Regions from separate parts of the Pseudoalteromonas sp. SaAl2 genome, predicted to be linked through region 2. Evidence: riboswitches for the same ligand, from Rfam matches in the RefSeq annotation. Region 2 holds a riboswitch; the other holds the start of a gene.
What was found. A riboswitch is a leader RNA that binds a small molecule or an ion and turns the genes downstream of it on or off. The one in region 2 is predicted to bind lysine.
Positions count from the first base shown of each region.

Region 1: another riboswitch for lysine. It lies ahead of dapA (4-hydroxy-tetrahydrodipicolinate synthase); the one in region 2 lies ahead of lysC (lysine-sensitive aspartokinase 3).

Region 1 covers NZ_CM129605.1:3,178,054-3,193,687, forward strand. Annotated here, with positions in the region: gene ACU8V8_RS15025 (InlB B-repeat-containing protein) at 1-228, opposite strand, end outside; gene ACU8V8_RS15030 (hypothetical protein) at 288-1,082, opposite strand; gene ACU8V8_RS15035 (PKD domain-containing protein) at 1,027-2,022, opposite strand; gene ACU8V8_RS15040 (hypothetical protein) at 2,120-3,118, opposite strand; gene ACU8V8_RS15045 (autotransporter outer membrane beta-barrel domain-containing protein) at 3,118-4,062, opposite strand; gene acnB (bifunctional aconitate hydratase 2/2-methylisocitrate dehydratase) at 4,273-6,870, opposite strand; gene ACU8V8_RS15055 (OmpA family protein) at 7,330-8,388, opposite strand; gene ACU8V8_RS15060 (protein adenylyltransferase SelO) at 8,888-10,297, opposite strand; gene ACU8V8_RS15065 (DNA-3-methyladenine glycosylase I) at 10,315-11,019, opposite strand; lysine riboswitch at 11,206-11,400, shown strand; gene dapA (4-hydroxy-tetrahydrodipicolinate synthase) at 11,532-12,416, shown strand; gene ACU8V8_RS15075 (2,3,4,5-tetrahydropyridine-2,6-dicarboxylate N-succinyltransferase) at 12,432-13,172, shown strand; gene ACU8V8_RS15080 (PLP-dependent decarboxylase) at 13,172-14,377, shown strand; partial or broken gene ACU8V8_RS15085 (succinylglutamate desuccinylase/aspartoacylase family protein) at 14,383-15,502, shown strand.
Region 2 covers NZ_CM129605.1:1,266,442-1,282,075, forward strand. Annotated here, with positions in the region: gene ACU8V8_RS06305 (efflux RND transporter periplasmic adaptor subunit) at 1-878, opposite strand, end outside; gene ACU8V8_RS06310 (YkgJ family cysteine cluster protein) at 1,005-1,268, shown strand; partial or broken gene ACU8V8_RS06315 (TonB-dependent receptor plug domain-containing protein) at 1,337-3,180, opposite strand; gene ACU8V8_RS06320 (peptide-methionine (S)-S-oxide reductase) at 3,343-3,843, shown strand; gene ACU8V8_RS06325 (DUF4136 domain-containing protein) at 3,914-4,462, opposite strand; partial or broken gene ACU8V8_RS06330 (ATPase) at 4,632-7,410, opposite strand; gene ACU8V8_RS06335 (condensin complex protein MksE) at 7,410-7,955, opposite strand; gene ACU8V8_RS06340 (hypothetical protein) at 7,961-9,241, opposite strand; gene nhaD (sodium:proton antiporter NhaD) at 9,401-10,648, shown strand; lysine riboswitch at 10,763-10,934, shown strand; partial or broken gene lysC (lysine-sensitive aspartokinase 3) at 11,011-12,410, shown strand; gene ACU8V8_RS06355 (4'-phosphopantetheinyl transferase family protein) at 12,384-13,133, opposite strand; gene ACU8V8_RS06360 (sodium-dependent transporter) at 13,287-14,609, shown strand; gene ACU8V8_RS06365 (biotin/lipoyl-containing protein) at 14,726-15,064, shown strand; gene ACU8V8_RS06370 (zinc-ribbon domain containing protein) at 15,152-15,619, shown strand.

The DNA.
Region 1 (15,634 bases), 1.9 Mb from region 2:
AAAATGTTCAAATGTTCTTAAAACATAGTAATGATCATCTTTTATATTCAAGAACTCATGACGCATTTGTGCATACAAGTAACAACTAGTATCAAACCCTGCACAACTAGAAACTTCATTATTATTATAAAGATAAAGTTTGCGAGTAAATTCGCCGCCATCAATCTCGCCTTGGTAAACGGTACTCCCCATCCCAATCATAACAGTGCCGTCAGGATGAACATTCATATCAAATGATTGAGCGGTACCAATATAGCCATGCCAACGACCTATGAAGTCTTCATTTGTTAATGAGACAGGCTCTTTTTGATCAACAATCCCGCCGTAGAGTTAGCGGCTTCATCTGAGTTTGCATCTAGAGTAACTAATTGGTAGCCAGCTCTAAGTGCTTTTGTAAACCAAAAGTCTGTTACTCCAACTTCCCCATCATTGTCATACATAACTGACAACTTAGTGCCTGATAGTGACCAAGTGAACGGCTCATTATTATCAGTGACTACTTCACCAGTCCCATCGTTATTAAAAATAATAGTTTCAGGGTCGTCTGCATGAAAGCCTGAGTTCACGGTATCTAAAACCCAAGTTCCGATTAAATCATCCTCAGCCAGTGCTAGTGTTTTTGCCTTATTAATTAAGTTTGACGTATAAGTATAAGGCTCTTCTGGCGTCAGTGTTTCTTCACCTGTTACAGTGTTAACTGTTTTACGTGATGTAGTCTCTGTAATATCAAGGGTTCTAAATACATCATTTTCAGCTAATACCTCAAAACTTAAACTGTTAAGGAAAATGGTATTACTCGTATTCTCCTCTGTATTTGTGTATTCACTATTTACTACCGGATTTTCGAAACTTAACTTAATAACACCATCTACACTTTCCCAAGTTAATTCACTTTGTGTAATCGAATTAAAAGTACCGCTGTTATCTTCATTTAATAGCAAATGATAAGCACGGCTGTTGTGATAGCGAGGTGAATTAATAATGTAATCACCCACGAGTGAGGTTTTAGAACCTGTTACTAAGTCATCATCTTGCTTGATTTCTTCTTTGGTTTTTTTCGATAATTTCAGGGTCTTTTGCATTAACTTCATCTTCAAATTTTTGTGCAACAGCTTCATCTGCAACCAACTCTAGGGTACTATTAACACCTTCAGGTAATTGGTAATCTGGGTTATCAACTACAATTTTGATTAATGTCGCTAATTGAATTTTTTCATCGGCATCAACGTTCAGCAGTGCAGTATCAAGTTCTTCTTCATTACTTGGTTCAACACCGCCACGAGTTAACAATGCATATTCAGCCGTAGTAACATTAGTAATGTTTACGCCAAAGTTATCCGTGCTATCAAGCGTATTATCATCGCCAGCTTGTGCTAAAAGCTTTTCTACAGAACTTAATTGAGAAACAAATTCAACACCAGGGTTTGAAGCATCTAAACCTTTGGCCTTAACTCTTACCAACTTTTTGCTTGATGATTCATCTATATCTAGCAATATATTGTAGCGTCCACTTGCATCCGCTTGAGTAGGAAAAGATTCATCTCCAACAACAATTTCAAGCACTGCATTGGCAATAGGTTCATCGGTAACCAGGCCTGTAATAGTCACATTCGACACTTTGCGCTTTATAACTATTTCTTGTGTTTTTGCAGCCGTAGCACCTTTGTCATCGGTTACTGTAACAGTAAAATTAACTGTTATATCTTCTGTTATATCAGGGGAAGTAAATGTCGCATTGGCTGCTGACAGGCTATCACTGGTCAACTCGATACCAGCATCATGACTCCAGCTATAAGATGCAATGCTACCATCGTTATCAGTTGCATCAGCTGTGAGTGTAAATGCTTCTTGCTCTATCGCTTCAATGGGAGCGACTAAACTAATAGTTGGGCTTTGATTTGTTGGATCGACTGGTGTAACTGGTGTTGTCCCTCCACTGTCATCACTACCGCCTCCACAGCCAGTTAAAAGTAGTGCACTCGTAAATAAACCAATGCGTAGTTTGCTGTTGCAAAAATCCATTCGATTCCCCTCTGAAATGGATAAAGTTCTGTATATTATTTCGCTCATTAGAAATAAAAAAGCCATAGCTGTGCTATGGCTTGTGTGTATTTTATTGTTACAACTTTTCTTTGACCTTGTTCAATTGTTCTGAAAACGTTAGATTTCTTAAATCTCCTAACCCTACTTTCTCTGTAAGTTCAGCTAATTCGCTTTCAAATTTAAGCAGCTCATTCTCAATTTCTTTCTCATCTAACGCTGTTTTTAAGTTTGCATACTCACCATACAAACTATTAATACGAGCAATTTGATGAGCAACGCGATCGGCTTCTAACTTTATGCCGTCATATTCTCGGTTATGTTGATGTGCATACGTTTGTCCACGCCTTAGTTGAGTTTTTACCTCTTCGTACACTATTGGAAAGACGCTAGCTTTATCTGAATTAGCTAATTTATAAATTTTGTTAATATGCTCAGAGAAATAAAACTGCACTACGGCATCTTTTTCTAATGCTGTTAGCTGCTCTAAAAGCTGAGGTACATACTGCTCTACTTGTGCTTCTTTACCATCAATGAGTAACTGTTTTAGTTCTTGGTGTTGCTCATCCAATGTAGAATAGCGTTTTTCAAAATGAATCTTTGCGTCAATTTGAGTCAATACAGCAAACTCTTCTCTAACAGGTTTAAGCACTGCTGTAATACGCTCTTTTGAAACTGTAGCCCCTTCAACCAAGGTAATAACCTGCTGACTTTGTTCCATAATTTCATCTGCTACTGTATCTGATGAAAACAATGATGCACTATCAAGGGCGTGATCTGGCGATAGTCTTAATTCAGCAAATTCACTTTCAAGCACTTGCCATACTTCTTTAGCCTCATATACTTTTTCTGTGTCGAAGTCAGCGAGTGCTTCCGAATCTATTAAATTATATGCTGTAAGAGCTTCTTGAAAAGCTTGTTCAGCCTTCTCATAGGCTAACTGTAATTGTTCTGGAGTGATTTCTTCACCACTCAACCCTGAAGTAAGGTTCCCCAAGTCACTTTGTACTGACTCGATAGTTTTACACCCCGTCAAACTCGCGCTAATAATAATGGATGCTAATACAAGTTTTTTCATTAGTAGCTCCACTGTCCGCCAAGTGCAAATGAAACATTGCTATATTCAACCTCAGGAACTCGTAAGCGTTGACCATTCTCCAGGTTTTCAGTAACAATATCTCGAGACTTATACTGTGCATCGATACCTGCAATGATTGCTATATGTTGCATAACTTGATAGCGCATTCCTATTCGTCCTAATACCCCCCATCCATTAAAACTATCAGTTAATGTCGTCGTTTCAAATTGCGTATTCTGAATTTCAGAATACATTGGGCTGCTTACCTCTCCTTCGATATACCAACTATATTTATTGAAGCTGTCTTTAAGGCGGCTGTCATAGCGTGCACCTAATGTAAGTAAAATACCCATTTGATCTTCAGATACTGAGATTACAGGGCGGAGTTGAGAATTATAGTTTTGTTGCTCACCCGGTTGCCCCCCTTCCATACCCGGTAAAGTAAAGCGAGCAGGGCTACTTGGATCATCTGAAATCGCTATTAGTGCCTGGTCAAATTTTTCTGCACCAGGTTGAACAAATGAGAAGTTAGAACGTGTAAAGCTAGATGTGAAAAACTTGGTGCCAACGGTGAACTGAAGTGCTTGGGTAAAGTTGTAGGCACCTTTAAAGCCAATTTCATTGGCTTTAATCTTAAATGCATTTTCTTGAATAGCTCCAAACTCTCCCATATACCATGTCTCTGTGGCTATATCTGTAGAGATTGTTGCAGCACTTTCAACATAAAATCCCCAATCATCATCAATACCCGTGTAGGAAATTTGTCTAATAGCCGGGTTGGTGACATCGATAGACTGGCTTAACTGACCAAAGCCAGCAACATCGTTTAAAGTTTCACTATAACCAATATTTTCAAAGCCAATGCGAACCTCACTGAATGAGGGGTTAGGGGTTGCATACACTGATGCACTAAATAGGACTGTTGTTAGTAAAGGTAGTTTCATTATGACGCCTTCTCACTGCTATAAAGTCACCTTAATAGGAAAGAGTGAGATGCTCACTGTACCGTCCGTGGTAACAAAAAATAACATATGTTAATTTTATATGCGAAAGAGTTTAGACGATCAGAAGTCATCGTCAAGCGAAAATGAATGAAAACTTAATAAAAACCCGCATAAAGCGGGTTTTTGCAATAATTTGATACTAAAAAGAAACTAGACGACTTGTTGAATAATGATATTATCGGCCTTTTGAGTGTACGCTGGCATGCGATGGAAGTTTAAATATCGATACGTATCTGCCGCTGTCGCATTGATTTTAGCTGCATATTCTTGATATTCAGCTAGCGTAGGTAATTTGCCTAAAATAGCCGCTACAGCAGCAAGCTCAGCTGATGCTAGGAATACATTTGCGCCATTCCCCAAACGGTTGGGGAAGTTACGCGTTGAGGTAGATACAACAGTTGCCCTATCTGCCACCCTTGCTTGATTACCCATACAAAGTGAACAGCCCGGCGTTTCTATACGTGCGCCAACACGGCCAAAAATACCGTAATAACCTTCCGCCGTCAGTTGTTCTTTATCCATTTTGGTCGGTGGTGCAACCCATAATTGAGTAGGTATACGACCTGTAAAACCATCAAGCAACTTACCTGCGGCACGAAAGTGTCCAATATTAGTCATACATGACCCAATGAACACTTCGTCGACTTTCTCACCCGTAACATCTGATAATAGCCGTGCATCATCAGGATCATTTGGTGCACACAAAATTGGCTCTTTAATGTCAGCCAAGTCGATTTCTAGTACGTGCTTATATTCTGCATCTGCATCAGCTTCCATCAGATCTTGATTTGCTAACCAATCTTGCATTGCAGTGATACGACGTTCGATTGTACGTACATCGCCATACCCTTCAGAGATCATCCATTTAAGCATTACAATGTTTGATTCTAAGTACTCAGCAATCGACTCTTTAGAAAGCTTAACAGTGCAACCAGCAGCTGAACGTTCTGCGGATGCATCTGAAAGCTCAAACGCTTGCTCAACCGTTAAATGTTCCACTCCTTCAATTTCAAGGATACGACCAGAGAATTCATTGATCTTACCTTTCTTTTCAACCGTTAATAAACCTTGTTTAATACCGTAAAGCGGGATTGCATGCACAAGATCTCGAAGGGTAATACCTGGCTGCATTTCCCCTTTAAAACGAACCAAAACAGACTCAGGCATATCAAGTGGCATAACACCGGTTGCTGCTGCAAAAGCAACCGCACCAGACCCTGCTGGGAAAGAAATACCTAATGGGAACCGAGTGTGTGAATCCCCCCCCGTACCAACTGTATCGGGTAATAGCATACGATTTAGCCAAGAGTGAATTACACCGTCACCTGGGCGGAGTGATACACCGCCACGATTCATAATGAAATCAGGCAAGGTATGGTGAGTATTTACATCAATTGGTTTAGGGTAAGCAGATGTATGACAGAAAGACTGCATGGTTAAATCTGCAGAAAAACCTAAACAGGCTAGATCCTTAAGTTCATCACGCGTCATAGGACCTGTAGTATCTTGTGAACCTACAGTGGTCATTTTAGGCTCACAGTATTGACCTGGGCGAATACCCGCTACGTTACATGCTTTACCAACCATTTTCTGTGCAAGCGTAAAGCCTTTATCAGACAATTCAGTTACTGCTGGTACTTTAAATACGTCTGTTGCACCTAAACCAAGTGAAGTACGTGCCTTATCAGTTAAGCCACGACCAATGATCAATGGAATACGACCACCCGCACGAACTTCATCTAAAATCACTTCAGATTTAAGCTCAAAAGTAGAGATAACCTCATCGGTACCGTGGCGCTTAACAACACCTTCATACGGATAGATATCGATTTGATCACCCATGTTAAGTTTATCAACATTTAACTCAATGGGTAATGCCCCCGAATCTTCCATAGTATTAAAGAAGATTGGCGCAATCTTATTGCCTAAACAGACACCACCAACACGCTTGTTTGGTACAAATGGGATATCATCACCCATAAACCACAGCACAGAGTTAGTTGCAGATTTACGAGAAGAACCAGTACCAACAACATCACCTACGTAAGCAAGTGGTAAGCCCTTAGTTTTTAATTCTTCAAGTTGAGAAATTGGACCAACTCCACCTGGTTTATCTGGTGTAATACCATCACGCTCAATTTTTAGCATGGCTAAAGCATGCAGTGGGATATCTGGACGAGACCATGCATCTGGTGCTGGTGACAAATCATCAGTATTCGTTTCACCCGTTACTTTAAATACCGTCACTGAGATTTTATCTGCAACTGCTGGTTTATTAGTGAACCACTGGGCGTTAGCCCAAGATTCAATAACTTGCTTTGCAAATACGTTACCCGATTTTGCCTTCTCTTCAACATCGTAAAAAGCATCAAACATCAATAAAGTACCGCAAAGACCTTTCATTACAATAGGAGCTAAAGAGTCGTCATCTAGAAGCTCTACCATAGGTTCAATATTGTAACCACCTAACATAGTGCCGAGAAATTCAGCTGCTTTTTCTTTTGATACTAAAGGTGAAAATGCTTCCCCCTTCGCTATAGCTGCTAAAAAACCAGCTTTAATATAAGCCGCATCATCAACCCCCGGTGGCACACGGTTAATTAATAAATCGAGAATAAACTCTTCTTCACCTGCGGGTGGAGTTTTAATGAGCTCAATTAAATCAGCCGTTTGCTGAGCATCTAATGGCGCAGGTACGATACCTAACGCGGCACGCTCTTCTACGTGTTTACGATATTCATGTAGCACAATATTACCCTCTTGGTGACGTCAGAAAACTGATAGATAGTGCGAAAAACGCAAATAAAACCTAATTTGTACCTAGATATGATGGTTAATTATAAAACGTTTAAGTATAGATGAAAATTCAAGCTGCGAAGCAAATCATGATACTCAGTATAAATACGTTGAATGATAAGTGATTTAAATACTCATTTTATTAATGGGTAATGTTGGCGAAAGCAAAGTTGGTGAGCGTCATATTATCAAGTTAGAATGCCCTTTAGTAACTAACTTTAAGTCTTTAAAACTAAAGCGTATCCATTATTAATATCTATAAATGCGTAGATTTTTTATTACAGCTCTTTTGAAACGATTATAATAACCATAAATAGCAGTCAGCTACATAAAATCAATGTGTTATGAACTTTAGTCTTTTCAGGCATAAAAAAACCCAGCATATGCTGGGTTTTAACACTTTGCTATATATTAACGCTTTACTTTTACACGTTCAATAACAGTTACATGCGCTTCAACACGACGGTTTTCAGCATGAGCTGAAGCCGTGTTAGCTTCATTTTTAAGACGCTCTTCACCTAAACCAACAGTGATGATGCGCTCTTTATCGATACCATTTTCGATTAAACGAGCTGCAACAGCGTCAGCACGCTTTTTCGATAACCATTTATTGTAATCAGCTTTACCTACAGATGAAGTATGACCTTCAAGAAGTACTTCAGTGCCTGGGTGCTCATTTAAGAAAGCAACTGCTTTATCAATATCATCTAAATATTGTTCAGATACTTTTGAAGTATTGTTAGGGAAAGTAATTAGTAAGCTCTTAGTTACTTCACGATCTTCGTATAATGTACAGCCAGTGCCATCTACAGCATCAGTCATAGGTGTGTTAGCACATTGATCGTCAGCATCAGGGATGTTGTCATTATCGCTATCAGTCGGAGCTACTGCTACAGGTACTACTGCAGCTGTTGGCGCCGCTTCAACCGGTGCTGATGAACCTTGCTTACCAAAAATGTAGCTAAGACCTAATTTACCAGCAACATCGGTGTAACCACGATCAAGACCTTGGTATAAAGCTGCTTCAGCATTAAACGCGAAGTTGTCTGTGAAATAATGCTGGTAACCAGCACCTACATTAGCGAATGTAAGATTTTCAGAAACATCTAATTGCTTAAGACCAAAAAGACCATAAAAAGGACCGCCGTTAATATGGTAAAGACCATCAATACCTAAACGATCTCCGTCCATGCTGGTTGCAGTCATAGCTGGATCTGAACTCGAAATATCAAAATCCATATCAGCGTATTCTAAACGTGCGCTCCAGTAATCGTTGAAACGGTAACCTAATTCAGCACCCCAACCTGTTGAATCATCAACATTCATGCCATTAGTACCACGGATATTTTCCCATGATGCGTCGTAATAGTCACCAAATGCACCGATAAAGAAGCCTTCTTTTTCGGCTGCAAAACTTGAAGCGCTAGTTGCAGCTAGTGCTATAGCAATAGTAAGTGATTTTAATTTCATTGTTTCCTTCCCATTTTCACAATTAAATTGTAGCTAAGTGACCCTAGCTTAATAAGTTTGACCAGAGTACAAAATCATTTGTTAATCATTACTTAACGAAAACACTTAAATTGTATTTTTATCAATTAAAGCAGTTTTAATAATAAATCGCTGATTTAGTATAGACTAGATAAAAAACTTTATCTAACCAGCATAGTAATTGCATGTTGTAATTACTATGCGTAAAAAAAGTAGTTACATAGAGTATTAGCGATTTATCGACTAAAGTAATGCAAACTTTAAAGTCCATGAGGGCATTATATTGGTTAATTTTAAATCAACAAGTAGAAACCGTATTTATTTTTCAAAAAAATTAATAAATAACAGTCATTAACTAGCCCACAGTAAAAAAACACCATCAAAACTCATGAGAGTTGCTGCTTTTTATAGCAATGCCTCCTATTCCCTGCTGTAAATCAAAAAATAATTCAAAGCAAGTTAACAGCCAGCTATGACAAAATTAAGTACCGCAAAAAGTTTTGTAATGCGCATCGTCTTTAGCTTCTGTATACCAGGTTTCTTTGATTTGCGCTTGATACGGTTTTTGCAACACCTTTAAATACTCACTCAGAGTAGCGCTTTGGCCAGATTGTACAAAGTCATTTAAGATATTTTCTATAATATGATTGCGCGGGATCAATTTAGGATTGTTTTTACGCATAACTTCATAACTACTCCTATTGGTGCGCTGCAACCATAACTTCGACCACTGAGTTAAGGTTGCTGGTATTTCAGCATTATCTTGCAGTGATTCAGTTAACGTATCGAAGGTATTAGTGTAATCAAGCTTTTGGTCTTTTAATATAGCCAACAACTGCGCAACCAACTCACTATCTAAATCCTGATTTCCATCAAGGCCTAGTTTTTCAGCCCACATCTGAGTAAACGCGTGATTAAATTGCTCAGCAAAGTGATTAATTAAAGGGCTTAGTAAAGCAATGGCTTGTTCATCATCTTCGTTGATTAACGGCATTAAGCTCTCAGCTAATCGTGCGCAATTCCAGTTTGCAATATTTGGCTGATTTCCAAAGGCGTAACGGCCTTGGCGGTCGATGGAACTAAATACAGTATCAAAGTCGAACTGATTCATCATCGCACACGGACCATAATCAATAGTTTCACCACTAATAAGTGTATTATCTGTATTCATTACACCGTGAATAAACCCCACCCGCATCCAGCTGATCACAAGTGCGATTTGTTTTTTTATTACTTCACTTAAGAAAGCTAAATAACGCTCAGGGCCTGTGCTTTGTATATAAGGATAGTGTCGCTCAATCGCCAGATCAGCTAAGGCTTTTAAGCCTTCAACATCACCTTGCGTGGCTAAATATTGAAATGATCCTACTCTGATATGGCTTGATGCAACACGAGTCACAATTGCGCCGGGTTGGGGTGGTTGTCTGTAAACGCTTTCACCTGTCGCGACGACTGCTAAACATCGGGTTGTCGGCACGCCTAGCGCGTGCATTGCTTCACTCATTATGTATTCACGTACTGCTGGGCCAATAGCACAACGGCCATCACCACCACGAGAAAACGGTGTCGCCCCAGAGCCTTTTAGCTGGATATCCCAAAGTAATCCACCTTGATCAGCTACAGCCCCAAGTAAATGCGCACGCCCATCTCCTAAGCGAGGCGAAAAATGTCCAAATTGATGGCCTGAATAGCCCAGTGCAACAGGCGCTATGTTTGATATGAGTTGATTTCCACTAAACACGCCAGCTCGTTGTTCAGGGACAACATCAATGGCCAATTGCTTAGCCACAACATCGTTAAATAACAGCAGCGAAGGTTCGCCAACTGGGCTTGGTCTATCGGCTATAGCAAATTGATCTGCGATGTCAGTATAGCGTGATACTAATTTCATAAAATTACCTTTCGCCGCTATTGCGGTTCAGTTGTTTGAATACCCACACGATTATCACCCACGCTATAGGCTACGATTAAGCTTAGCTCCTGTAAACTTAAGTCACTTTGTTGCTGTAGCTCATTAAAAAAAGCTTGTGCGGCAGTGAGGGATTTTTTAGTTTGTAAGCCACCGTCTATAATTTTATGTGCACGCAAGTAGCTTTCTACATCGCGTGAAAGTAAAAACGTATCTTTACCAAGCGTACGTAGTGCATAAGGCCCAGTATTACCACCCAAGCGCGCGCCGTGCTTTTTTAAATATGCCCATAAGCCAATAATGTCGTCTGTAGGCCAATTAGCAATAAACGCACTAAAACTACCGTGTTCACTCGCCACTTCATGAATCATATATGCGTTATCAGCAATGGTTTGTACTTTTTTAAAGTTACGTACAATACGCTCATCACTGGCTTTTTGTTCTAGCATATCTGGTGGCATCATCAGTAGCTTTTCTACATTAAAATCCCAAAACACTTCTCTAAAGCCTGCCCACTTACTATTAATAACAGACCAATAAAAGCCACTTTGAAAAACCTTGCGGGTAAACTCTTCAAGCCAAGCATCATCGGGCAACTTTTTAAGCTGTGCCTGTGAAAGTGGCGCATGCAGCAATTGCGCTAACATCGCTTTACCGCCTTTTCGCTGTGCTGCTCGTTGATAAATATCCTGAAACTTTTCCATTAATTAACTACCCTTGCTTTGTCTATTTGCTAGTGTACGAAAAAAGCAGTTAATACGTAACCTCTCACAAACAAAGATCAATACATCCTGACATACTTAGCCTTGACACCTAGACGGCTAAAATGCTTTAATCACCGACATTACCCCTATTTAAGGTGTGAGTTTACTCGTTTTAAACTCGCACTGTGGGCTAGAAGAGGTGCGTTATTCAGGTAACGTATGTGAGGAGCACACACTCCAATGATCATACGTGAGGGGAATTAACGCCGAGAAGTAACACTTTTTGTGAAGGGTTATTTCGGGCGACTGGGTTGAATCCCAGCGACTGTCACCAACAACAGCTAACGCTGTTGATAAGTTTGGTGGAGAGCTTCTGGTCTTAGCATAATAAGGCCTGCGTGCCTTATTATTTAAGTCCATTCGCTCTTCGAATTTTAATGTTCGAATGATGTAAATGCGGCGCTTTTAACTTCCCCATTGAACTCATCGAACACCTAAGAAGTTCGTTGCAGATGAAAAACAACTTTAATTTAAACGACTATCCGTTATGGACTGCACTCGTCACGCCTTTTACTGATTCAGGCGAAGTCGACTACGTAGTACTTGAACAGCTAGTTGCACAACAACAAGCAGCTAATAATGGCATTTTACTACTTGGTAGTACGGGCGAAGGCTTAGCACTTAGTTTAAAAGAGCAACAAGCCATTATTGAACATGTATGCCAATTAAAGCCTACTGTGCCATTAATGGTTGCCGTTGGCGGTATGAACCTAACCCAACAAATTGCGTGGGTTGAATACTGTAATCAACTCCCTATTCACGGTTATTTACTGGGCTCACCACTTTATGCCAAGCCTGGCGTTGTTGGCCAAACCCACTGGTTCGAAACGCTGCTGAACGCAAGCAATCACCCTTGCATGTTATATAACGTGCCTGGTCGCAGTGCAGTTGATATTCCACCAGCCGTTATTAGCAATTTAAAAGATCATAAAAATTTATGGGCGCTTAAAGAAGCCAGCGGTGATATTGCTAAATTTGAAGGTTTTAGAAAAGCCTCGCCAGAATTAGCGATATTCAGTGGCGATGATGCCCTCATGCCTTATTTTGCCCAAGCCGGAGCAAAAGGCTTAGTCTCTGTTGCCGCAAATGCTTGGCCTACACAAACCCATGAATTTGTAAAACGCAGCCTTAGCGGTCAACACCCCAATCTATTTGCCGATTGGTCGCAAGCAATTCAAAGCTTGTTTGCCGTCGCGAACCCTATTCCCGTAAAAGTTTTGATGCATCTACAAGGGAGACTAAACAGCCCGTATTTGCGCCCACCATTAACTCACTTAGAGTTAACCCAAACAGATTGCATTAACAATGCAAATAACACCATTTTATCTTGGCATTAAACACAGGTTTTTATAATGAGCTGGTTAGAACTATTAAATAATTTAGAATCAGGCGCAGTACGCGCTGCAACACAAGACGCAAGCGGCCAATGGCATGCTAACGTTGAAGTTAAGCAAGGTATCTTAGAGGCGTTTAAAAACGGTACTAACACCGAATTTGCCGGTGGTTTTGTTGATAAACACAACTTAGCACCGCAAGAGTTTACTGCCGAAAATGGCGTTCGTATGGTACCTGGTGGCTCAAGTGTTCGCCGTGGTGCTCACGTAGCTCAAGGCACGATTATCATGCCACCAGCGTACGTAAACATTGGGGCTTTTATTGACGAAGGTACCATGGTTGATAGCCACGCTCTAGTTGGTTCGTGTGCACAAGTTGGTAAAAACGTACATTTAAGTGCTGCTGTGCAACTCGGCGGTGTCCTTGAACCAATTGGTGCAAGCCCTGTAGTCGTTGAAGACGATGCTTTCATCGGCGCAGGTTGTGTAATCGTTGAAGGGGTTGTAGTTAAAAAGGGTGCGGTACTTGCGCCAGGCGTACGTTTGTCAGCAACTATTCCTGTTTATGACTGCGTTAACGAGCGTCAACTTGATAAAGGTGAGCCAATTCCTGAGTATGCCATTGTAATTCCAGGCTCTCGACCTGCTTCGAATGAGTGGGCACGTGAGCAAGGTCTAAGCATGTCATGCGCGTTAATCGTAAAATACCGTGATGAACAAAGTGATGCGTCATTACTACTTGAAGAGGTTTTACGTTAATGACCTTTTTGAGCACGCCAGTTAAAGCCGCCATTGATGAGTTATCAACAAAGCTTGATACACCATTTTTTGTCTACGACCTTGATTCACTCAATGCACACCTTAAGCGTTTAGTGGCACAAACCGAAGTGAAACTTTGGTATGCAGTTAAAGCCAATCCACTGTCTAAAGTAATTCAAAGCTTAGATGGTGCTGGTTTTAACTTTGATGTGGCAAGTAAAGGCGAACTTGAGCAAGTGCTTGCTCAAGGTATTAACAGTGAGCGCGTGCTCAACACTGGGCCTGCTAAAAGCCCAAAACAAATTAAATACTTTATTGAGCGCGGTGTACGTATTTTTGTCGCTGAAAGCCTTAACCAAGTGCGTTGGCTCAATGAACAAGCAACTGCAAAGCAGTGCCAACTACAGGTTTTACTGCGGGTGCAATTACGCTGGCCTGAAGGTGAAAAAAACCCACTAGGGGGCGATAGCCTTACGCCATTTGGCTTAGGCTGCGATGAGTGGCAAGCTCTCAACACGAGTGAATACCCTGCACTTAACTTTAACGGCCTGCATATTTTTCAATGGGGAAATATGCTTAGTAGCGATAAACTCGCCCAGCTTTGGTCACAAATGGTCGCGCCACTACAACAGCTAGCAAGCAATTTAGGTATTCATTTAAAAGTGCTCGATTTAGGCGGTGGTTTAGGTATTCCTTACACACTTGATGCACCAACTCTAAGTTGGGATGCGTTAATCGATGCACTAGCGAAAATTAAACGCGATGCTGGCGTTGATGAGTTATGGATGGAACTTGGTCGTTATGCCGTTGGCGAATGCGGTCATTATGCAACTCCTGTTGTCGAGCGCAAATTAAACTACGGACAACAACAAGTGATTCTTAGTGGTGGCATTAATCATTTATTGCGCCCAGCGGTTACGAGCCAAGATTTCCCTGTGCAATTACTCCGTGACTCAACGGCTGAAAACCAAGCAATGAGCTTATATGGGCCATTATGTACTGCGCTTGACTGCTTAGGTGAGCATCAACTTCCCAATGATTTAAATGAAGATGACTGGCTCGCATTTAGTCAATGCGGTGCTTATGGTTTTACTGAAAGCATGCCCTACTTTTTATGCCACGAGCTTGCCGCTGAATATGTTTTGCACCGTGGCGAATTACAATGTGTTCGCCAAGCTGAAGATGCCAGCTACTATCTAAGGTAATTGAGATGAGTACAACACCAATCAGCCAAGAGAATATAGTCGTTGGCGAAGTTGCCAACGGTTTACCGCTAACAATTCCTGTGTATCGTTTAAAAGGCGATGGCAGCGGACCAAGCGTTTATATACAAGCAAATATGCATGGCGCTGAAGTGCAAGGCAACGCGGTAATTTATCAATTACTTGAGCAACTAAAGCAACTTGACTTAAAAGGCGATATCACTTTAGTGCCCTATGCGAACCCAATTGGCTGTAATCAAAAATCAGGCGAGTTTACTCTTGGTCGCTTTGATCCAATTACTGGCACTAACTGGAACCGTATGTATCATTGCAACAGCCAATTAGCTGCTAAATTTGCAGAGCAATACAGTGATGCCGATGAGCAAACTCTAAAAGCAGTATTTAAATCCGCACTGATAAATGAAGTAGAACAACAGTTAGCCGGGCCAGATTATCGTTTAACTACAGGCAAACGTATTGCGCTTAATTTACAAAAGCTCGCACACCAAGCTGATATTGTACTCGACTTACACACAGGCCCTATTTCTAGCCAGCATTTATATTGCCCAGATTACGCCAAGGCCAGCGCCAACTACTTTAACATCCCCCATGTGTTGTTTATTCCTAACGACTTTGACGGGGCAATGGATGAAGCCAGCTTTTGCCCATGGTGGCAACTAACTGAACAATTAGCAAAGCAAGGCCGTGAGTTTAACGTACAAGTTGAAGCGTTTACTGTTGAATTAGGTAGCCAAGAAAAAAATCGATTTAAGCGCGGCACTTGATGACGCCAACAGTATTTTAAGTTACTTAAATCACAAGCAAGTTTTTGTTGATGCGCCTCATCAACCAAAAGTAATGAAACGCTACGGCTGTAATTTAAATGATTATATGGCTTATTACGCGCCGATGGGCGGTATGGTTGAATATATAGCCCCACTAGGCGGGCATATTAAAGCCGGTGAGCCAATTGCTAAAGTTTTACGCATGGAGCGTTACCTTAATGAGCAGCCATTACAAACACTTACTCTCGATTGTGATGCAATCGCTATTTTACACTTTGCCTCTGCAAGTGTGAATCAAGGTACCGAACTCTACAAATTTTTTACTAACGTATTTGAGCTGTAAGCTCCCCCTTCTCATTGCGTGAGAGTAATATGAGCATAAAGTGCTAATATTGCATTGAAAAAGCGGCTAATGCCGCTTTTTCTCTATAAAGATGATCAAAATTAGTAAATCTGTCGTAACATAAATAATACT
Region 2 (15,634 bases):
CCAAAGCGAAGCGGTTGTTTACTAGCATACGGTGTTGTAACTTGTGCGACTAAATAGCTCATGCGGCTTGTTTGATCAATCACCCCTTCACTGCGCACAACGCTAGCCTGCCAAGTGGTAGGCTTACCTGCAAACTCGGCATTAACCGTTACTGTTGCGCCGATACCGCCATTTTTTAGGTATTGCAATTCTTTGTCGGCAACAGGCAAACGGATTTCAGCAATTGATGTTGAGCTTAACTCGCCAAATTTACTGCCAAGGCTAACTACACTGCCAAGGCTAATATCCCGAGCAGCAATAATGGCATCATACGGGGCTTTAATATAGGTGCGTTCTAAATTACGGCTTGCGCGTTTTTCACTTGCTTGTGCTGCACGATAGCGAGCCAGCTTTTCAGCCAGCTGCGGTTTGCGTAAATAGAGATTAGAAGGGATCATTTCGTTTGAGTCATCTTTTATACGATCCCATTCAGCTTTTGCGACGTGGGCTTGAGCACGTTCGATTTCAAGATCAGCACTTGCTTGTGCTAAACCTGCTTGTGCTTCAATGAGTGCAGCTTCATAATCATTTGGGTCAATTCGTGCTAGAATGTCGCCTTGCTTAACAAAACCACCTTGGACAAATTGTTCAGATACATATACTACTTGCCCTGCAACTTGGGCAACTAATTGTGTATGGTCTTTTGGTTTAACTACACCATAAGATTTAACATCAAGGGTAATGGCATCAAGGTGAAGCGCATCAGTTGATACGAGAGGACGGGTATCTTGTTCTGGTTTTTCTTCTGGGGGTTGTTTCATAGATGAGAAACCAGCTGCCAGTGCTATGCCGCCAACCAGTACGGCAATAGGTAGAATTATTTGTTTTTTAGTAGCCACAAGGCTTTCCTCATAATTGGGTGACAGGGTAAGCATAATGAATAAAGTATTTACAAGTCGTATGAAGATGTAACAAAGCATTACATAAGTAACAAAGTGTCAGTAATAGGTAATTAAGGGGTGAAAATGAATACACAACCAATGACGTGTAGGCTAGGCTGCGGAGCGTGTTGTATAGCACCGAGTATTAGTTCTCCGATCCCTGGCATGCCTCATGGGAAAAAAGCCGGTGAGCGTTGCATTCAGTTAGATAACAATAACTTATGTAAACTGTTTGGTGATGAAAGTCGCCCAAAAGTATGTAGTGATTTTAGTGCGACTATTGATGTGTGCGGTACGACTAATGCCCAAGCGTTACAATTAATAACTGAATTAGAGCAAATGACCTAGGTTTTTACTGCTATTTGGTTATAAAAAAGCCGCGTTTTTAACGCGGTTTTTGACATATATTTTTTACTTTACCAGTTATAAGTCGCACTTAAAGTATATTGTTCGCCGCGACCTGGTGTACCAGGAATTTCTTCAAACGATTCACCCCATAAATTATCAGCAGCAAGCGTAATAAATAAGTTATCAAGCCCCGTTGGTATTAGTTTTAAGGTTAAGTGGGTAAAGAACGCCGAATCATCGCCACTGCGTAATGCATTTTCATGCTGCTTACGCCACTCGTTATCAATACGAAACTCTAACATGTCAGTAGGCGTCCACACTGCGCCGAGTGTTATACGATGATCAGGAAAGTTAAGAGCATAAAAACTGGCGTCAATTTCTTCTGCGCCATATGTTTCTGATTTATGTAGGTAAGTATAACTTGTAATCAATTCAACAGTATCGAACTGCTTCGTGGCTAAAAGTTCGATGCCAGAAGTATCAATATCTACTGGGTTTGCAGCACGGGCAAATACTGAATCGAAGCTGTAAGTCCAGTCAGTTAAGTTGTCATCTTGACGATAAAATAAGGCAGAATTTAATTGCCAAGTTTGCTGTTCAAGTAACAAACCGAGCTCTAGATTTTGTGTGGTTTCGCGCTCAAGGTTATAGTTACTTCTAAATAAACCACCTGACTCACTGCCACCAATCGCCGTATAACCTGCCACTTGGCTTGCTTGCGCAAAGGATAAATAAACAGTGCGTTCTGTTCCATTAGTATTTACTGTGTTCCAGTTTATATCACCCATTAACGAAAGTTCAGAATCATCTCTATTAGTATCATCATAAGCTGCCCCTAAACGAACAGTCAGCAATTGATTATTGGCAATAGCTGTTTGATATTCAGGTAACACACTTATTTTATAGTAATTACGAGAGGTGAAGTTATTTTCAAGGGTGGTTGATTCTATTGAGTCTTCAATAAATTGAGCCGAGTAGTTTAAAGCAAATGAGTGATTTTGAGCATGACGTCCTGAAAAACCAATCGATTTAACTTCGGTCTCATGAAAAGCCTCAAAGGCACTTGGGTTTTCACGAGAATATATATAATGATCGTTATTCTTACGATAATAAGCCGATACTTCAAATGAGCTATCAGCGGCATAGTTTTGCTGATGATTAACTAAAAACAGTTCAGTGTCTAAGTCTTCAGTTTCATTTACCCCAAAAGGGGTGTACATATTTGGCCAACCAAAAAACTTTTGCTGTGAGCCATAAAAAATATCAGTTTGTGACTGTGGGCCGACTAGTTGTACGCGGCCTGATACACGGCTAAAGTCATGATCGCCATACTCTATAGTACCGTCACTTTGTGAGTGCGAATATTCACCTTGAAAGCCTAACTGCCAATCGTTCATTCCTTCAAGAGGAGTACTAATGCCTGCATTAACACTTTGTAGATTAAAGTCGTTATTACCAACGCCTAAAGAAGCACTGCCGCCGGTGTTGATTGGTGTCCATCCAAAAGCAACTGTTTCTACCGAGCTATTCATGCCATTAAAAGCATTATCAACGCCAGTATAAATTTTAGCACCACTAAGCATTTGTGGGGCAATAGGGATTTCAGCAAAGTAGTGCCCCGATTGTGGATCGAATAAAGTCACGCTACCAACACTAAAACCAGTGTTTTCAAAATCCCGCCACGTATAGTGACATCGGCTTGTGCCTCAGCCATATTACGTGATTGTAAATCAACTCGTGGGTCATACTCTAAATTTGACACTGGTGCATCGAAAGTGCCCACAGGTAGTTGATTTGCTGTGGCGGAGGAGTGCACTGTTATTTGTTCAATATCATCAGTGTTATTTGTGGCCAGGGTGAGTGTTGAAAAATTACATAAGATGGCTGGTATTGCTAGGTGTACAGTTTTGATCACGTTAAAATCTCTTTGCGCTTTTAATTATAGTGGTGTGATTATTTGTTGTTATCATATTTATTACGTTGTTAGTACGCGTTTTAAATAGAGCGCTATTGTATCTTAATGAGAGAAAATTGCATTTGATAATCATTCATGTCTATTCACATAGGTTGATATATGAACACATTACATAACACCAATTTAGAAACCGTTTATTTTGCTGGCGGCTGCTTGTGGGGAGTGCAAGAGTTTATTAAGCATTTACCGGGTGTCGTGGTGACAGAAGCTGGGCGTGCCAATGGTATCAGCAGTAATACAGCCGGTGAGTATGATGGTTATGCTGAATGTGTGAAGGTGGTTTTTGATGCCGGTAAAGTTGAGCTCAACAGTTTAATCGAATACTTTTTTGAAATTATCGACCCTTACAGCATTAACAAGCAAGGCGATGATATTGGTCCGAAATACCGCACAGCCATTTATAGTAAACAGCCAACACACCTAACCATAGCGCGAGATTATATCAACCAACGTGATGATGCCGCTAAAGTCGTAGTCGAAGTGCAACCATTAACAAACTACGTTGCAAGCGATCCCGAGCATCAAGACCGCTTAACCAACTTCCCCGATGATTACTGCCACATACCGCATGATCTTTTGTATAAGTATAAAATGGATTAAATTTAAATTTGTTCAGAAACAAAAAAGCTCACTAAAAAGTGAGCTTTTTTATAAAATTAGTTATAGCAGTTTATTGTGCAAGTTTTTCTGGTGGAAAACCACTTAGAATAGTCGCAACAGCTTCTTGAACTGCTTTGTTACGCTGTTCAGGCGTTTGTTTTTTCTGTAGGCGACCTTCACGAGCACCGCGCCAAACAAGCTGATTAGAGGCACGATCAACAACATCAATAACTAAAGTACCTACATCATATTCATGGGTTGTTGTTTGTGTGTTATAACCCATACCCCAGTAATTCCAACGTGCGCCATAACCTACCTTAAATGTATCAACATCAACTTTAGTATCAACAGAGGCATGATAGTTAATTAATACATCTGCTGAGGCTTCGTCGGCAAGTGTCATACCGTGTGCTTGTAATTGTGTATTTACCGCTTCACGCACACGTTTTTCCATCAATGGGCTGATTTGATAATTATCCGCGTTAGCCAAAGTCGCTTGTGGAAACCAAGCAAACGTTTTGTAGTTACCAAAGTCCACAGATTTGTCGTAATCAATATCAGGGGTTTTTGCACAGGCTGCAAGTAGTAATACAGCAGTTGCAATTAGTATATTTTTCATGGAGTTTGCTCCTTGGCAAATTTAATGACTATTCGTTGGATAACATAACATAGAATGAATTCAAGGAAATGTTATTTTTTACCTGTAATTTGTATAAACGATAAGTACTGATCAGTTTAGTCGTCCTTGACTGAATGATATATTAATTTATAGAAACGTCGCTCTTATCTTATTGGTGCTCGACTTCTATCCAGTCTTTTTCATCTACCCAGTTCTGGGCGCCGTCTTTAACCGATCTAATTGGTACAATGTAATCACAACTAATCTGTGGTTTAACAGAGGCAAATATAGGCACAAAGCCAAAGCTTAGTGCGGTTTCAATAATTGCTTTTTGGTTTTGCGGGTCAATATCGGCCGCTTCATCGATATAAATAGGTATACGGTAAAGATTTTGTTCTTGGTCGCTTAATAAATAACGAATAAACAACATGCCGCATAATAATTTAATCGTAATACGAGTACCGTTAGAGCCGGCCGAATCGATTTTATCAAAATGCTCTGTCTCACCTGCACGATTAACTACTTCAAAGCGAATATCAAATAAGTCGGTTAGGGTTAAACCGGCTTTATCTGAGGCCAGTTGAATTAAGTGGTCTTTTGCTTCATTTACCGCGCTTTCGCTGTAAGGTTCTTGGCTTAATAAATCAAGGGTGTCGCCTTGCTCAAACTGATTGGAAGTGCTGATAATGGTATCAATACTATCAACCAGCATTTTGCGCGGTATAACATTAATTTTGAACGCTTGTAGGTTTGAAATGCGGTGCTGACTGATGCCTTTATTAAAGCTATTCATTTCGCGGCGCAAGCGGTCTAAGTCTTCACGCAAGCCTTTAATGGTTGCCGCAACTTCAGTCAGTGCAACACGGGCTTGGCGCTCAACTGCATCACGTTCGTTATCAATATTATGAAATGCGCTGATCAGTTTCTGGTATTTAGTAAACTCATCGTTTTCGTTATCAAACTTAGTGATGCCTGCATTATAAATGTGCAAATAGGTATTTCGAACGTTGATATCAAAATTACGTAGCTCTTGGCAGTCTTTATTAAAGTGATGGACTAAATCGCTCAAGTTGTCAAAGTCGATATGAATATCAATCATATAAGGGGTGACTTTGCCACTGTATAAATCAAGGGTATGGTCGATTCTCTCAGATTTAACTTGGCGCAGGCGATCAGCTTGACGTGATAGTAAATCCTTTTTAGATTTAATAATTGAGCGTCTGTCTGCGATTGAGCCACTATTTTTTTTGAATATCTTGTAAGTACTCATCAACCTGATCGCGCTCGGCGACTAACTGCTCTTTCAGCATGGCTTGAGCGTCAATTGACTGCAACATCACCTCATATTGCTCAAAGCGTTTCAGTGCACTTTCGCAGCTCATTAGCTCATCGTATAGGGCATCTTTTTCTTTTTGTTTATCAGCAACATTTGCAGCTACTTCGCGCTGCTGTTTAAATTCTTTTAATGAATTTTCAAGGGCGCTTAGCTGCGCTGTCAGTTGCTCTTTATTCTCGCCTGTTTGCATTTGCACAACAGAGAGCTTTTTCAATTTAATGGTCGCGCCGGGCAGGGTAAGTACGCCGCCTTTTACGTTATCAGATAATTGCGTTAAAAATTCGCCAAATGCATCTTCATCGCTGATATCAATATCACCACTGCTGGTGGTGGCAAACGAGAGAATATCAGGGTTTAAAATACGTGAAATTTCTTCCACTTCTTTGAGCGATAAATCTTCACGCATTCGGGTGAACAAATTAAATTCAAGGTTTTTAAGTTGCAGTTTTAAACTTTTAATTTGCTTTTGGGTTTCGCTGATACGGTAATCAAGGGTGTGTAAACTTTGCCCTTGAGCACTATTTATTGAATGCGATAGTGACTCGTAATCTTGTTTTAACTGGCCAAGGCTCACTTTAAGCGTTGCCATATTAACCAGTTCAAACTCTGCTTTTAGTGCATTAAAGTCTAAAAACCATTGTTCAATTTGAGTCTGCTTACGTTCTATATCACGCGATTGCTGAACGTAGAGCTGCTGCTTTTGTTCAAACTCATGTTTTTCGTGTTCAATGTCCTCAAGGGCAACATTGAGTTCGCTAAGTTGTGCTTCTTGGTAAGTATCAAAGTCTATTAACGCTTGGTCAATTTTAGGGGCGTAAGCGGCCAATTTCCCTTTGAGTACGGTTTGATTTTCAAGCATAGATTCAAGGGCGCTAATTGGCTCTTGCATTGACTCAAGGGCTTTTAATTCACGTTTTGCGCGATTTACTTTATCAAATGAGCGGCGCCATACTTCATAAAAGTCGACTTTCGAATTTGACATATGGCGTTCAAACACACGGAGCATAAAACGTTTAACATCGGCAGCGCCAAGCTTGTGTAAGTTTAAGATCCGGCGGAATATTTCTTTATAAATCGCCGAATCTTGCACATTATTAAGCGGGATCATTTTTAAATTAATGTCGCCATCAAACGGCGTTGCGCCGCCTGTTAGTAAAGCATTGAGCTCTTGGGCTTTGAGTTCAATCGGGTTAAAGCCTTGCTCTTTTAAGTGATTAAACAGCTTGGTGAACTTAATAATAGTTTTGCCCTGAGTGTATTGCTCAAGCTCCAGTTTGCCTTGATAACAAAAAAACTGATGGGCGTAACCGGCAATTTTCCCAAGACCCGCAACACCGATGACCACAGGGCCTTGCGGTAAGTTTGCTTCTAGTAAAATGTAAGATTGATCTGATGAGAAATAAAACTTACGGGTTTCATCTAGATCATGACCGTCCCATTCGGTAAGGCGTAAATCATTGATAAGTGGAAACTGCAGAGCATTAATAACCGAACTTTTACCGGTATTATTTGGCGCGCAAATAGAGCTACTTTTATCAAGCGGGATCACACATTTGGCATAACCGGCGGTGTTTAATAATGCGAGCTTACTGAGGCCGTATAGGTTTTTCATTATTCGTCCTCTCCAATATAGGTTTCTTCATTTACTTCCATTAATGCATCGATGTAGCGGTAAATTGGGGCTTGTAACATAAAACCGCCTTCAACTTCACGGGCAAGGCCGAGTCGGATCATGCGTAAATACACATCTTTACGTAAATCTGATCCCGAAAAAATCTCGAGTTGATCAAACAAATGTTTGTTCATCTGCACTAAGGTTTGCATCAACTCTAAATCGTTCACTTCATCAAATAGTGCACGCATAGGATCTTTGCCGGTATTGGCATAATGCTCAATTAATATATAAACGGTGAGTGCGATTGCGCGAGAGATTTTCCCCATGTTTGGTGTACTTTCGTCACTGGCAAAATAATAAAAACCGCGGCTATCGTGTTGTAAGTCATGGCCGAGAGAGTTAAATAGCGCACTGTATTGCTCAATGTGTTGATCAAGCTCTTGCCACATTAAAGTGTCTTGCTCACTAATATGATAACCCGTTACCAGTTTTTTATTGATGGCTTGTAGGTGGGTTAATTCATCTAAATTAATTTGTGTCATAGAGGTTACTCATTCCCTGTTTGGTTATGCTTGGGATCAACAGGCTTTGTATTAAATGGAAAGAGTGAAAAGTGTTGTCCGGCGATTTTAACTCGCATTTTTTCATCGCTTTGGCTGATTTCTATATCAGTATCGCTAATTAATTTTTGATATAAAAACAGCATTTCGTCGGCTTCAAGTTCTGGATAACTTTCACCAAGAAAAGTTAATAAAGGCTCGGGTTTTTTACGTTTAGCATTAAAACGCTTTTTAAAGCTAGTTTTAACATTGTTATAATCTGGAATGTTGGGTGTAACATATGCGGGCACATCTTGTTGGTCAGGCAATTCATATTCACTATGTTCAAATTCCACCAAGCCTGCCATGTAGGCTACCATGTGACGTTGCTGGCCCAGTGAAAAACGCTGAGCATCAGAGACAAAATGCGGTTGTACATTACTTAGCATGTTATCTACGCCATTTTTACGAATTAAGCCAAGTACTTTAGCTGCTTGGCGGGTGATCATATTATTACGGCGTAATTCTTCACGCAGGGGCATGAGCATATCGGCACTTTTGCGTAAGCTCTCGCGTCCAACAAGGTGCATCTCTAAGATACGCGTACGTAATTGCTCTAGCATACGTTTATCTTGATATGCTTTACCGGAGCGTTCGATGTGCGCGATCTGTGTACTTATTTGCTCTTCAATGGTACTAAAGCAAGCATGAAAATCACCACGAATATCCACCATTTCGAGCATAGGCTCAATATATTCATCAAAGGCTTCAATCACCGCCTTATAGCGCTTTTGCAACGATTGCACCGCGTTGTTGGCTTTTGCTTGCTCCACAATATTTAAAATGGCATTTTCGTTGTGGGCAAACAGTTTCATTATTTTACGGACCCGGTCATCCATAATGCGGCTAAAGCGACGTAATTCATCGTAATCTTCAATTTCACCAGCATTGGCTAAGCGGTTGCCTAAGCGAGCAAGGTCATCAACTAATACACTGATCTCTTGCGCAAGCCCCAAATGTTCTTCTTGCAATAAAAAGGTCGCAAAGTCGGCAATTGCACGGTTAATTTCCAGCTGGGACGATTTAGCTAGAGGTATAATAATATCTTGATTTAAAAGCCGGTTGGTTTCTTTGTAAATACGTTCGTTTGACCAAGTTGGTTGTTTTTGTTTGATCGCATTTTGTACGTCTTTCAAGCTAAAATCAGCCATTTTAAAACGTTTAAATAATAGTTCTAACATCCCCCAATGTTCTGTCAGGGTATTTAGTAACTTTTTAGCTGGGATCATAACGCTCCAGTACTTCTCATTTAGGCTGAATCAGCGATTGTTATAAAATAGGTAATTGGCAATAGTTTTACAATGCCTTTGGTGCTAGACTGCGCGCCGTGTCACATAAGTGACATAAGAATGCAATTTTTACATTTTTCTAAAGGTTGTTCAAACACCATGGTAACGTCAATTATCCTAACCCTGATAACGCTTGCATTCGTGCTCATCGTTATAGAGGATATTATCCATGTAAACAAGGCCAAAACCACGCTTTTCTTTGGTACTTTATGCTGGATTATCTTATTTATCTCGCCACTCAACGGGCAAAGCCCCGAAAATGTACAACACCAACTTGATCACAATATTTTAGAGATTGCCACTCTATGGTTGTTTTTAATGGCTGCAATGACTTTTGTTGCCTACTTGAACTCCAAAGGTTTTATCCAAAATATTGTGCACAGAGTGATGCCTAGTGCCATTAGTGAACGTAAGCTGATGTTTTTAATTGGTGGCTTTTCCTTTTTATTTTCGTCGATTTCAGACAATATTACCGCCACGCTTATCTCGCTTGCGGTGGTGATGTCGTTAAAACTCGATCCGAAAAAGCTTATTAAATACGCTACTTTGATTGTCTTTAGTGTTAACTCTGGTGGGGTGTCGCTGATAACTGGTGATGTAACTACCTTGATGATTTTCCTTGATGGCAAAGTCAGTATTGCTAATTTGCTACTGCTTATTGTACCGGCATTGGCGAGTGTTGCTCTGCTGGCGATTATGTTGTCGTTTGGCTTAAATGGTGCCGTCGAGTTTACTAAGCAAGAAGAGCGGCGTATTGAAAAAACCGATATCACCATCGCGGTTATTTTCTTATCAACTATTATAGCTACATTAACGCTTAGCGTACTTTACCATGTACCGCCGTTGTTGACCTTTTTGTTTGGTTTGTCACTTATGTTTTTAACTGCACAGTTTTTAATGCGCAAAAAAGACGTAAACAAAAAAATCATCGATTACATCCGTGAAATAGAATACGACACTTTACTATTTTTTGTTGGTGTGCTGTTACTCGTTGGTGCATTAAAAGAAGTGGGTATGCTTAGTAAATTCACTAACTTATATGAGCTAATGCCAGCGCAATATGCAAATTACCTCATGGGTATTCTATCAGCTGCGGTTGATAACGTGCCGCTAACAGCTGCATTGTTAAAAGCCGATATCATAATGAGCCCGCAGCAGTGGCTGTCGTTTACCTATGCTACAGGTGTGGGTGGGTCTATGCTTATTATAGGTTCGGCCGCGGGTATTATTGCCATGAGCAAAGTAAAAGCGCTGACCTTTATGAGCTATTTACGTATGTCGGTTTATTTATTAATTGCTTATACGGTGGGTTATGTTGGCTCTTATGTTGCCGGGAGTTTTATTTAATCGTACGAGATTTAATAAAACAACTTGACAGCTAGACGTCTAAACGATAACTTTCAAAGCCCGCTTTATAGCGGGCTTTGTTATTTTAACCACTAATTTAAAGTAGTTAATCTAACATTCAGAAGAGGTGCGATATTTAGGTACTTAATGTGAAGCGACGTTTGCTTTTGATCATTAAGGAGGGAAATACTCGCCGAGAAGAACAACTGACGTCACAGTGGTTTTTCGGTTTATGGGGCTGAATCCTCAAAACTGTCACCAATTTAGGTGGAGAGCTTCTGGCAGTGGACTTTTCTTATCAAGCACCCCCTTGCCAAGTTCTTCTTGTATTATCGTGGTTAAATGCCACAACAGGAGACGACATGAATACCCAAGTAGTTACAAATAACACGCAACAATTAAGCAATGCAAAATCAGATTACGTTGTCGCTAAATTTGGTGGTACAAGCGTAGCTAATTTTGACGCTATGAGCCGTTGTAGTGAAATTATTGTAGCTGATAACACAGTGCGCGTTGTGGCTGTGAGTGCCAGCGCAGGTGTAACAAACCACCTCGTTGCTTTATGCAAAAAGACTTAACTGCCCAAGAGCGTAGCGAACACATTAATGGTGTGGTTGCTATCCAAGACGCCATTTTAAATGAACTATCGCTTGATGCTGATTTAGCACATGGTTTTACTGAAACAATTAAAGCGTTTAAATCGCTTGCCAGCGAAACGCTTAAATCTAAGCAACAACACGATGAATTATTAAGCTTTGGTGAGCGTTTATCGTCGTATTTATTTACTCAAGTATTACGCCTAAATGGCTTAGATGCGGTGCGTTTTGATGTACGCCAAGTATTAAAAACTGATAGCCAGTTCTCAAAAGCAACGCCAGATGTAGAAGCGACTGCAATGGCGGCAAAAGCGCATTTAATCCCCTTATTAAAAGAACATGTTGTCGTTACCCAAGGTTTTATTGGTAGTGATGCTCATGGGCAAACAACTACCCTTGGCCGTGGAGGTTCAGATTACAGCGCGGCGTTATTAGCAGAGGCTGTCAACGCGAAAAGTGTACACATTTGGACAGACGTTGTGGGTATCTTTAGCACCGATCCGCGTTTGTGCGTAAAAGCCACACCAATTGCCCGCTTAAGCTTTGATGAAGCAGCCGAAATGGCGACCTTTGGCGCAAAAGTTTTGCACCCAGCAACAATTTTACCCGCTAGTAGAAGCCATATTAGTGTATTTGTAGGCTCTAGTCGTGAGCCTGAGCGTGGTGGTACGTGGATCGAACGTGAAAAGTCGCAAATACCTGGTATTCGTGCTGTCACGCAACGTAAAAACCAAATTTTGTTGACCTTGAAAAGCCCTGAAATGCTGTTAGCCAGTGGTTTCTTAGCGCGTGTATTTACTATATTAAGTGAGTTTAATATTTCGGTTGATTTAGTGACAACCTCTGAAATCAGTGTGGCAATTACTCTTGATAATGCACCAAATGCTTCTCGTCCTGAGCTTGATCAAGATTGCTTAGATAAACTCGCTGAATTTTGTCATGTGTCGGTTGAAAATAACCTAACGCTGGTGGCGCTTATTGGCTCACAAATTCAGCTTCGCCAACAAGAAGTTAATTTAATGAATGTGCTTAGCGACTTTAATATTCGTTTAATCTGTCATGGTGCGAGCAAACATAATTTATGCTTTTTAGTTGAGCAAGCAGAGTCAGACTTAGTTGTTCAAGCTATTCACAGCCGCTTACTTGAGCTCGAAAGCGCTGCATAATTGCTGTAAATCAGTGATATAAAAGCACTGCCAGTCAGTGCTTTTTTTATTCACGATAGTTATGTCAAAGCCTTCAAATACCGTGCTTTTAGCATTTAAATTAGCTGTTGCGAGCTCGGTGAAAACATGTGGACTGAGTAGCTGCGCAATAGGGCGGCTAGTCGCTTTGGCGAGTGCTTCTTTTAACGTCCAAATCCTAAAAAAACGCTGAGCGGCACATTGCTCATTTGCGGTGATTGAGTCGACTTCTTGCTGGTGATAAAAATGCTTAGCCAATTTTTCAAACGGGCGTTTCAAGCTTATCTTCTCAATATCAAAACCAAATTCGACCTGCTCAATATTCAGCGCTGCTCCAACAAAACCGTTCGAATGAGATAAACAACTACTCAAAACGGTATTCGTGTTTTTTATATGCAATAAAAGTTTGCTGCTATGCTCATCAAATTCAGAGCTTATGTGATGAGCGGGTGTATCGGCAAATTCAGTAAAACAGTGTTTAACTAAAAATTTAAGCAATAAACGCGTGGCAAGGTACTCTTGTTTTGCTTTACAGCTTTTTCTGCGTTCAATAACCGCTTGCTCAAATGGGCTGAGTAAATTATCTAATGCGAAATCAGCAAAGTTAATAGACTCTGCGTTCAACAATAAAACGCTTTGTGCATTAATCTCAGAGGCACTAAATGGGTTTACAGTCAGGTACTGATCAAAGTATTGGTTAGGCATAAAGTCCAGATGGCTAGCAGTGAAAATATAAAAGCTGGGTATAAAGTGCGCATTTACTAATGGTCTGCGCCAGCATTGACAAATTTATTACTCAGTCGCTGTGAAATATGGTTTAATTCACAATAATGAAAAATAATAACAGATAGTAGATGTATGGCACAATTGCGTGATGGTTTTCAAAGCCGCCTTGGTTTTGTTTTAGCGGCGTCTGGCGCTGCGGTTGGTTTAGGTAATATTTGGGGTTTTCCTACGCAAGCGGCGAATCACGGTGGCGGTGCATTTTTACTGGTTTATTTTATCGTAATATTTTTGTTGGCAGTGCCTGCTTTATACACTGAGCTGTTTTTAGGTCATCAAGCCCAAGCGAATCCAGTTAAAGCACTTAAAAACGCATGGCAAGATCAAGCACCAAAAGTAGGGGCTGCTGCTGGCTATTTAGGCTTAGCTGGCGCCATAGTGATGCTAAGTTTTTATTCGATTGTTGCCGGATGGATGATAGCTTACGCCCTTGAACCCATTGCTACTTTCTTTGGTTTTACTCAGGTAAGTCAATTTCTACAAACAGACTCTACAGCGCGTAATTTTGTATTTACGCCGCTAATGCTCATTTTGACTGCCAGCATTATTTTAAAAGGGGTTAAATCGGGAATTGAAACCTGGTCTCGTCGCTTAATGCCTATGTTGTTGGTTTTATTAGTCGGTTTAATTTTTTACATTGCCACGCTTGATGGCGCAAGTGAAGGCTTTGCAGCCTACTTGGTTCCTGATTTTAGCCAAGTGTTTGAGCCTAATTTAATTATAGCGGCTATGGGGCAGGCGTTTTTCTCCTTATCATTAGGAGTGGGTTGTATGATGATTTATGGCTCTTACTTACAGCCTGATGCCAATTTACCACGATTAACCGCATCGGTAGCTTTGCTTGATACAGGGGTAGCATTTTTAGCTGGGTTATTAATTATTCCAGCCATTTATGTGGCTCAGCACAACGGAGTACAAGTATTTAGTGATGGCAAACTCGTTGGCGAGGCACAACTTATTTTTGCAATTTTACCCCAGCTATTTAATACCATGGGCGAAATAGGTTTAGCGGTTGGGCTATTGTTTTTCGTACTCATGTCGATAGCCTCACTGACCTCGACCATTTCATCAACTGAAATTCCTGTGGCCTTCTTAGTTGAAAATCATCAAGTTGAGCGTAAATCAGCAACCTTAATGGTTAGTCTAACGGTATTGGCTGCATCGTCATTAATCATCTTTAATTTTGATTGGTTATTTGGTTTAGTGATTATGGTGTTAACGCAATACCAACTGCCATTAATGGGCTTGTTTTATTTTGTTACGGTAGGCTGGTTGTGGCGCCGTGGCAACCAATTGCATCAAGCAAGCAGTGGTTTTAAGTTTTGGTTTGCTCAGTATATTCGCTTTGTGTGCCCAATTTTAATGACCGCCGTGTTTGCTAACGTGGCGTTTGGGTAATAACTTAGCCGTCAGCCGTCAGCCGTCAGCCGTCAGCCGTCAGCCGTCAGCCGTCAGCCGTCAGCCGTCAGCCGTCAGCCGTCAGTTTTGAGTGGTATTACACCCAAGGAGGGATTATGAACAAAGAAGTTAAAGTACCAACTTTGCCTGATTCGGTAACAACAGCAAAAATAACTAACCTTTATGTTAATGAAGGTCAACTAGTCTATGTAGACGATGTACTGTTTGATGTTGAAACAGATAAAGTCGTGTTAGAAGTGATGGCAGACTGTAATGGCATTATTGAGAATATAACGATTGCTAATGGCGATGCCGTTACTTGCGAGCAAGTTGTGATGACTGTTAAACAGCTTGCCGACATTGAAATGCCAGCACGGCCTAAAGCTCAAAGCGCCAATAACAACACAAGCGACTTGGCAGAACCAAGCAGCGGTTACTCCTCCATTGTTTTCTAAATTTAATGTAAGTTTGATAATTGCACTAGCAGTAGGGGCTTTAGCTGTCCTTTTTGTGCTGGGTAATTAGCTGCTATGGTCAATTATGTGAACCACCCACTATATGGCAGCGAGCCAATTCCCTCTGGTAATAGCTATACAAAGCAAGAAATCGATAATGCCCATTGGCGATACGAAAGCGTGCGTTACTATCCAGAAACAGCAATCCCCGCTGTTATCGAGAAACAAAGTTACTGTGTATATCCAAGGCAACTCTATGTTGATATACAAGAGCTGTGTGTTGATTGTCACAGAGCATTTATATTTTTTGCCAAAGAGCAGCAATACTGGTTTGAACAATTAAAGTTTTGGATTGATGCACATGCAATCAAGTGTTTTGAATGCAGAAAGAAAACCCGCGCAATAAACCGGCTGCAAATTAGCTATGCAAAATTAATCATTACAGAACATCGCACGCCAGAGGAAACTCAATTGCTCAAGTCTACAGCGCAACAACTGTTTGATTTAGGTGTGATCAACAAGATAAATAAACTAAACGCTATTCGCAAAATGTAGTAGGCGTATTTAAGT